One region of the Peribacillus sp. NJ11 genome, then DNA from elsewhere that is predicted to be linked to it. Evidence: riboswitches for the same ligand, from Rfam matches in the RefSeq annotation. Region 1 holds a riboswitch; the other holds the start of a gene.
What was found. A riboswitch is a leader RNA that binds a small molecule or an ion and turns the genes downstream of it on or off. The one in region 1 is predicted to bind FMN.
Positions count from the first base shown of each region.

Region 2: it holds a riboswitch for FMN, as region 1 does, so the genes downstream of both, ribE (riboflavin synthase) here and QUF86_RS15565 (ECF transporter S component) in region 1, are expected to answer to the same signal.

Region 1 is NZ_JAUCFO010000001.1:3,142,460-3,146,591, reverse strand. Features, by position in the region: gene QUF86_RS15575 (YpbB family protein) at 1-148, opposite strand, end outside; gene QUF86_RS15570 (ferredoxin) at 439-687, shown strand; gene QUF86_RS15565 (ECF transporter S component) at 823-1,404, opposite strand; FMN riboswitch at 1,570-1,704, opposite strand; gene serA (phosphoglycerate dehydrogenase) at 2,029-3,603, shown strand; gene QUF86_RS15555 (hypothetical protein) at 3,683-4,132, opposite strand, start outside.
Region 2 is NZ_JAUCFO010000001.1:547,727-551,858, forward strand. Features, by position in the region: gene ribH (6,7-dimethyl-8-ribityllumazine synthase) at 138-608, opposite strand; partial or broken gene ribB (3,4-dihydroxy-2-butanone-4-phosphate synthase) at 681-1,319, opposite strand; gene ribE (riboflavin synthase) at 1,338-1,976, opposite strand; FMN riboswitch at 2,123-2,253, opposite strand; gene QUF86_RS02815 (hypothetical protein) at 2,808-2,981, opposite strand; gene QUF86_RS02820 (hypothetical protein) at 3,113-3,349, opposite strand.

The DNA.
Region 1 (4,132 bases):
ATATATTCGTTAACCCGAATAAATGGGCATCCTGGATTGTTTGTGACGACTTCTTTCCCTGTAGCATATGGTATATAGCATAAATGGAACGTTCGCCTTGAAATTTTTTTATCGCATATAGAATGATTGCCTGTAGATAATTATTCATGGGACTCACATCCTTGTTTCATTTAACCAATAAACCCATTGTAACAAATATCTGCAAAAATCGCCGTTATTATTGATGAATACAAGGAAAATTATGTGACTAAATGACGAACCATGGTAAGACCCAAGTTAATTATTACGATGTTTTTCGTTGACATTCTACTACATGATAGTTATTATCAATACAATTTCTATTGAAAAGTTTGGCATTCGGTCTTACAATAAGAAAGAGATAATAATCTGAAATAAAAAGATTATCAGTTGTTAATCAACTTAGGAGGGGTTATATTCATGGCTAAATTTACTATTGTGGATAAAGAAACATGCATCGCTTGTGGTGCTTGTGGAGCAGCAGCACCAGATATATATGATTATGATGACGAAGGGATTGCATTTGTTACCCTTGACGATAATGAGGGAATCGTTGAAATTCCAGATGTACTTATAGATGATATGATGGATGCATTTGAAGGATGTCCAACGGATTCTATTAAAGTTGCTGACGAGGCATTTGACGGGGATGCACTAAAATTCGAATAAACGTACAAGCCATTTTCAATCGAGAATGGCTTTTTCTTTTGGCCAATGTAGCTCCACATATTCCCATGCCAAAGACATAAAAAACAACCGGATATGTATATCCGGTTGTTTTTTATATTTCTATCGTCAATGCCATTAAGCATTTTTATATAATGTTTGCTTATTGATCCATGTCTGTAATTTAATGAACAATAACATGAATACAGATGTGATGAGCACGCCTTTAATCACGTTGAAAGGCAAGATTGCCGTCGTGACGAACTTTCTCGACTCGGGTGCCGACATTGCATCCCATCCCATAAAGAAGGTATAAGCCGGTAAAAAGACAAAATAGTTTAACACACTCATAAATACCGCCATGGAAACTGTACCCGCAAGTAAAGCGAACGTCATCCCTTTTTTTGAATTGATTTTATTAAATACATAATAAGTCGGCAAGACGAACAGTATTCCCGCAATAAAGTTAGCGATATGCCCCACTGGTACAGCAGTCAAGGTCCCTGTCATGACAAAATCCAATAGGTTTTTAAGGAATTCAACTAGAATCCCGGCCATCGGACCGAAAATCAATGCCGCCATCAGTGCTGGTATGTCGCTAAAATCAACATTGAGAAAAGGCGGGAATCCTGGAAACGGAAAATTTAAAAGCATTAATAAATAAGAAATGCTTCCCATCATGGCCAGTGTGACCGTTTTTTTCACTTTGTTCTTTTTCATAGTTCTCTCTCCTTCTTTTCCGATCTACCTGAAAAAGAGGTTAGGGTTCCTTAATCATGTTGATGCTCAATAAAAAACCTTTAATTCCAATAGAATTAAAGGGATAAATTAAAGGTTACATCAAACAAACGTTCAGCAAATAACTGTTGAAACGCACTCAGGAACCTCCATCTTCTCCCATCCAGACTATACTGTCGGCTTTGGAATCACACCAAATCCTGCCCATAAGGCTCGCGGGCTTAGAAGAGAATTTCCTTCATCACCGCCGGTGGGGAATTACACCCCGCCCCGAAGATAGACCTATAAAATTTTGTTTTATCTTTCCCATTATATCCGAAATTCCTTTTTTGTGATAGCATTTTTTCTCAGTTGATACATTTAGGATGAATATTGATCTCTTAAAAGAAAAATTGGATACACAAAATTTTAAATAATGAAAATATTTTTTCTTTTAAGGCAATCGATGTTGAAGCCATTAATAGTGCGGCATTAAACATACGATCCAAATGTAATTATTGTTTTAAGCGCTTACAATCAGTGAAGCCAAATTGACACAATTGGCATTTAAATTGTAAAATTAACTGAAATTTAAGATAATTCTTTTCCCTAGGAAGGTGTTTAGACGTGTATCGGATTTTAGTAGCAGATGCCATCAAACCAGAAGGACTCGGACCGCTATCAGAGGCTTCCAATATTCACCTTATTCAGAAGACAGTAGAGGAAGCGGAAAACGAACTTGATCAGATTGATGCAATACTTGTAAGAAGTGCAACGAAGGTTACGGAAGATTTAATGAACCGTATGCCGCAGTTGAAAATTATAGCACGCGCGGGTGTCGGCGTCGATAACATAGACATCCCCGCTGCGACAAAACGCGGGATTGTCGTGGTTAATGCTCCTGACGGCAATACCATTTCAACTGCAGAACATACATTTGCCATGATGGCTTCCTTAATGCGCCATATTCCGCAAGCCTATGCTTCACTGAAGAATGGGGAATGGAAACGTTCTTCATATACTGGAACTGAACTTCGCGGCAAAGTATTAGGTATAGTTGGATTTGGACGTATCGGAGGGGAAATTGCCAAACGTGCTAAAGTGTTTGGGATGGATGTGATTGTCTATGATCCGTTCCTGACTGCTGATCGTGCAAAGAAAATGGCCGTAACGTCCCTGCCGTTAAATGAATTGCTTCCTAAAGCAGACATCATTACTGTACATACTCCACTAACGAATGAAACTAGAGGTTTAATCAATAAAGAAAAACTGCTTACCTGTAAAAAAGGAGTTTATGTACTGAACTGCGCCCGTGGTGGAATTCTAGACGAAGATGATTTATATGAAATGATAGTTGAAGGACATGTTGCAGGGGCGGCGCTGGATGTTTTCGTTGAAGAACCTCCACTTGGCCATAAACTGCTTGAACTGGATAGCGTCATTGCTACACCTCATCTAGGTGCATCTACGAAAGAGGCCCAATTAAATGTAGCCGTACAGGTTGCCCAAGAAGTTTTGACCTATTTCGAAGGAAAACCGGTTTCCAGTTCAATCAACCTTCCAGCGATTTCTAAAGAAGTGTTTGAAAAGGTACAGCCATTCTATCAACTTGTTCAGCAAATGGGATCCATTGCTTCTCAGTGCATGAATGAAGGGATTCAGGAAATCTCCGTTACGTATGCAGGAGAATCATTGGACTTCGATACAGCGATTCTGACAAAAAGTCTAATCTCAGGTTTCTTCAAATCAAGAGTTGATGCATCAGTCAATGAGGTGAATGCCTTGCTGGTCGCAAAAGAGCGTGGCATCACAGTTGGTGAAAAAATCTCTACGGACTCTTTAGGATACTCTAACTTGATCAGCCTTAAAATAAAAGGTGACAACCGCGAATTAACAATAAGTGGAACTTATATCGAAAATTACGGTTCTCGAATTATAAGCTTGAATGGTTTCAAAATCGACTTTCATCCGGAATCGAATTTACTTTATATCCAGCATACCGATAAACCTGGTGTAATCGGTAACGTAGGTAAGGTTCTTGGTGATCACGGAGTGAATATCGCCACCATGCAGGTAGGCCGAAAAGAAGCTGGTGGGGAAGCAATCATGGTTTTAAGCTTTGATGAACCATTGGCAGACAACATGAAACAATTTTTAATGGAAACAGAAGAAATTACATTCATGGCCCGTATTTCATTATAAGAAGAAAAAAGTGCCCGTCAGCGCGGGCACTTTTTTTAATGTATAGAGCAACCCTCCATCAATTAGCCCGGCCCCTGCATCAATTCACTAGGTTCGGTGCTTTGGGCACCCATATGTCTTCAGTTAAATTCAACTGGCCGACCTCTTCAATTGGTGCATTTTCAAACTTCACTTTTTCAAAACCAAAATCCTTAGCAATGAAGAGTATGGCTTCTAAAGCTTGAAGGGATTCCTCACTATTTTCAATAGCTGCTTGATCTGATAATTGAATGGACACAAGATCTCCTTTTGAACGTATACTTTCCCATTTAAGGTCATCCGGAATTGCAGGTGAAATCCCCTCCATGTCCGGCTCCCCTTTTCCAGCTTGAAGTGCCTCTTCAATGTCCCGATAATTCATATTGCTTGGAACTAGGAACCTTGGAGAGGATCCATCTCTTTGGTAAAGTAGGTATGTGCGTTTTTTTTGATGAGGTATATCTGCCTCCTTTAAAAATCCCTTATTGGCAAACATTGCCCCTTGCTTACC
Region 2 (4,132 bases), 2.6 Mb from region 1:
ATACAAAAAAAAAAAACTAAAATAGCCGTCATGCCACAAATCACATTCAACAGAGCCTGAGTAACATAACCTAAAATCCATTACATCAAAAAAAAAGCCGCAGGAAATGTTAATCCCTGCGGACTCCTTATGTGAAATCACTGTTCTATCAATTTTCCAAGGTTGGCCATTTCAATGGCACTAACGGCAGCTTCATAGCCTTTGTTACCTGATTTAGTTCCGGCACGTTCAATGGCTTGTTCAATATTCTCAGTTGTCAACAATCCGAAGATAACCGGTACACCTGTGTCCAAGGAAACGGATGCCATGCCTTTAGCTGCTTCATTGCACACATAATCATAATGTGAAGTGGCACCCCTGATTACCGTTCCAAGACCGATTACCGCATCATATTTACCTGTATTCACAAGTTTCTTCGCAATTAACGGAAGTTCAAAAGCACCCGGGACCCATGCGATGTCAACATCATTCTCATCAACACCATGACGCTTAAGGCCATCCAATGCCCCTCCTAAAAGCTTGCTTGTGATAAACTCATTAAATCTTCCTACAACGATTCCTACTTTCAATCCTGATCCGATTAATTGTGCTTCAATAATTTTCCCCATGTCCAATTCCTCCTAATTATTATACAGATATCATTTTTTGTTCATATAAATGCGCTAAACTCCTTAAGCATTCGGGATGTTCAGTTCAAATTCCTGTTTCCCGATTGTATCACTTTGTTGAAGAAACCGAATCAAATCGGCTATCGTGATGAATTTCAGGTTGAATTTCTCAGCGATGACTTCCAAATCGGATACGCGTGCCATCGATCCATCTTCATTCATGATCTCGCAAATGACACCAGCTGGAGCGGCACCGCATAACTTTGCCAAATCCACCGAAGCTTCCGTATGTCCTGCCCTCCTCAGTACGCCGCCTTCTTTAGCGACTATCGGAAAAGTGTGACCAGGCCTTTGAAAATCTTCAGCGACCGAATCCTCTTTAAGCAGCTCAAGTATCGTCAATGACCGTTCAAAAGCACTGATTCCTGTGGAAGTGCTTTTATGATCGACACTAACAGTAAAAGCAGTACCATGATGATCGGTATTTTCTCCTACCATAGGATGCAGGTTCAATTTCCCTGCCAATTCTTCAGTAATGGTTGTACAAATCAAACCTCGTCCATGAGTCGCCATGAAATTAATCGCTTCCGGCGTCGCCTTTTCGGCCAACAAGACAAAATCCCCTTCATTTTCACGATCTTCATCATCGGATACGATTACTATCTTGCCAGCTTTCAAATCTTCGATCGCTTCTTCAATTGTATGGAACATCATTACACCGCCCTTTTATTAGAATCCGTGCTCTGCCAAAAACTCTAAATTCAACCCTGGTTTTGAATCACCAGTTTTCATTTGATGTATAATATATTTCCCTATCATGTCATTTTCGATGTTAACTATATCGCCAGCCGCTTTTTGCCCCAATACGGTGTCCTGATGAGTCAATGGAATCAGTGATACAGTCAAAAGGTTTCGTTCGATTCCAAATATCGTCAAGCTCGTTCCATCAATGGCTACAGATCCTTTTGGAATGCAAAAGGTACTGAGCCCTTCTTCCAATTGGATTACATAATATACGGCGTTTTCTTTTCGTTCTTTTTTTATGATTGTTCCGGTTCCGTCGATATGACCTGAAACAAAATGACCGCCAAACCTTCCCTGTGCACTCATGGCTCGTTCGAGATTCACAGGTGATCCCAACTTTAACGTCCGGATCGAGGAAGCTTTGACCGTTTCCGGCATCACATCGACCGTAAATAAACTTTTCGTGAAGGACGTTACCGTTAAGCAGACCCCGTTGACTGAAATACTATCCCCCAGATGAACATCTTCAAGGATTTTTTCAGAACGAATCGACAGCTCCATACTGCTTTTTCCTTTTTTCAAGGAATGGACGGTACCGATATCCTCAATGATTCCCGTAAACATGTTTTTCCCCCTTTTATAAAATATAAAAAACCCCTTAGGAAGACCTAAGGAGTTAGCAGGAGAAATGAGTGAAAAAAACTGTATACCTAAAAAGCCCAATATTTTCTTTTTTGAAAAATTAGGCGTACGTATACACTTGGGTTCCACACGTCCTTCTCCCATCCAGACTGTACTGTCGGCTTTGGAATCTCACCAAATCCTGCCTTTATCAGGCTCGCGGGCTTAGAATTTCTTCATCACCGCCGGTTGGGATTTTCACCCGACCCCGAAGGACACTATCAACACATTGCTGCGCTTTCTAGTATTATGTTGTTATTTAAAAGCCTATGTAATAGGATTTTTACGGTTATGATATTTATCGAAATGTTTTATAGTCCTGTTGAATATTGTTCATTCCTTCCAAGTATCCTACCAAAAAACTACCACTGAATTGACTTTTAATTAATGACATATTACCACGACAAAATAAAAAGAACAAGGAATCAATCTCCTTGCCCTTCTCCATCAAGCCATTTTAAAAAAGTAATTTTGGATACTTTGTATATCCTTCCGTTTTTAACCACGTGTAAGGGAAGGTCCCTATTCCCTTTTTTATCCTTAGCAGGTACGTTTACATCCACTTCGACGTTTTACTCTATCTTTTGTTCTTGTTTAGATTCGCATTTGCATTTACTATGTCCGCAATCTTTACATTTTTTGTTTAAACCCAAGTCTCGAATATGTTAATGACTAGTTTATGTAAATGAATGAAAAGAGTTTGGACCACACAATGGATACTATAAAGACTTGGCCCATAAGCTCGGCCATACTAAAAATCAAGTTAGCTGCAAGTTATATGTGATGGACCATGTCTACATGTGTGATCCGTTTCTTCCACCATTCCTGGCATAAATGATTGTCTCCTGCCAATACAACAGCACGGCACTTCTTCAAACCAGATGAGTTATAGAACTTCTTAGCTTCTTTATCACGTTTGTATTTATTGTAATAAGCCTGCTTACCCATACTATTTCCTCACCTTCTTTCTCCAAAATAAAAAGCACCCACAGAATGAGTGCAATATTTAAACCATTTAAATTCAATTAGTGCTTTGCAACTTACCATTAACTAAACTACTATATTGTATCGGAATGTACTTACCACCTGATTTTGATTTTACTATTCCATTCAAAATAATGCTTTTTACTCTCTTTTTTACAACACTTTTTCTCTTTTTTCTTGCAACAATCTTTTACCTTCTTACAACTGTGTTTCTCTTTTTTACAACACTTTTTCTCTTTTTTCTTACAACAATCTTTTACCTTCTTACAACTGTGTTTCTCTTTTTTACAACACTTTTTATCCTTTTTTTTCTTACAACCATGTTTTCCCATATAATCATCTCCATATCATGTATTGTTATATAATATGGATTTACTAAATTTACGCTTGTGCTTGTCCCCATTAATAAAAATATTGACATCTTCTTTCTCCAAGATAAAAAGCACCCAATTGAATAGATGATAATATAACTTTACAATCGAATTCAGAGGGTTTTCTTATATATTATCTATAAAGATTTTCTTTAGGAATTTTGCTCTAATGATGGACAAAAATTCAGAGTATTCGAATCCGATTTCAGAACGGATGTTTGTATGTTTAGGCAATTAAAAAACACCCATATTTATGGATGCTTAATGATTTCAAATTATCTATCCACGTTCTTTAAAATGAATCTCCCATAAGCCTGGTTATTTCTAACATCTGTGATTTATCCTCATAGACCAATCTTTTATTTTCGTCTTCTAATTCTGTATTCAAACCAAAAATAACAACCTTTATCAGTTATTACTTTCAGACAATAAAAAGTTAACTTCCCTACTTCTTCAGGTTGAACTTCTTGACGATTTACAAAGTCCTCATTAAGGCTTCTAGTTTATCATTAAAGCTAGCATTTCATGTGGAGTATACGATTCAATGCACCCTTCAATTGTGCCAACCTTTCCTACCAAACACGAAAATGGAACAAATAAAAACCGCCTCAAACCCTTTAAAACAAAGGTTTAGGCGGTTTATTTTTTTCTGTGGTATCTTACGACCCGAAGGACTAAATTAATATGAATTTTTGAATATTTTATCGCCATAAAGTGAATGTGAAATTTCTAAACTTAAATGGT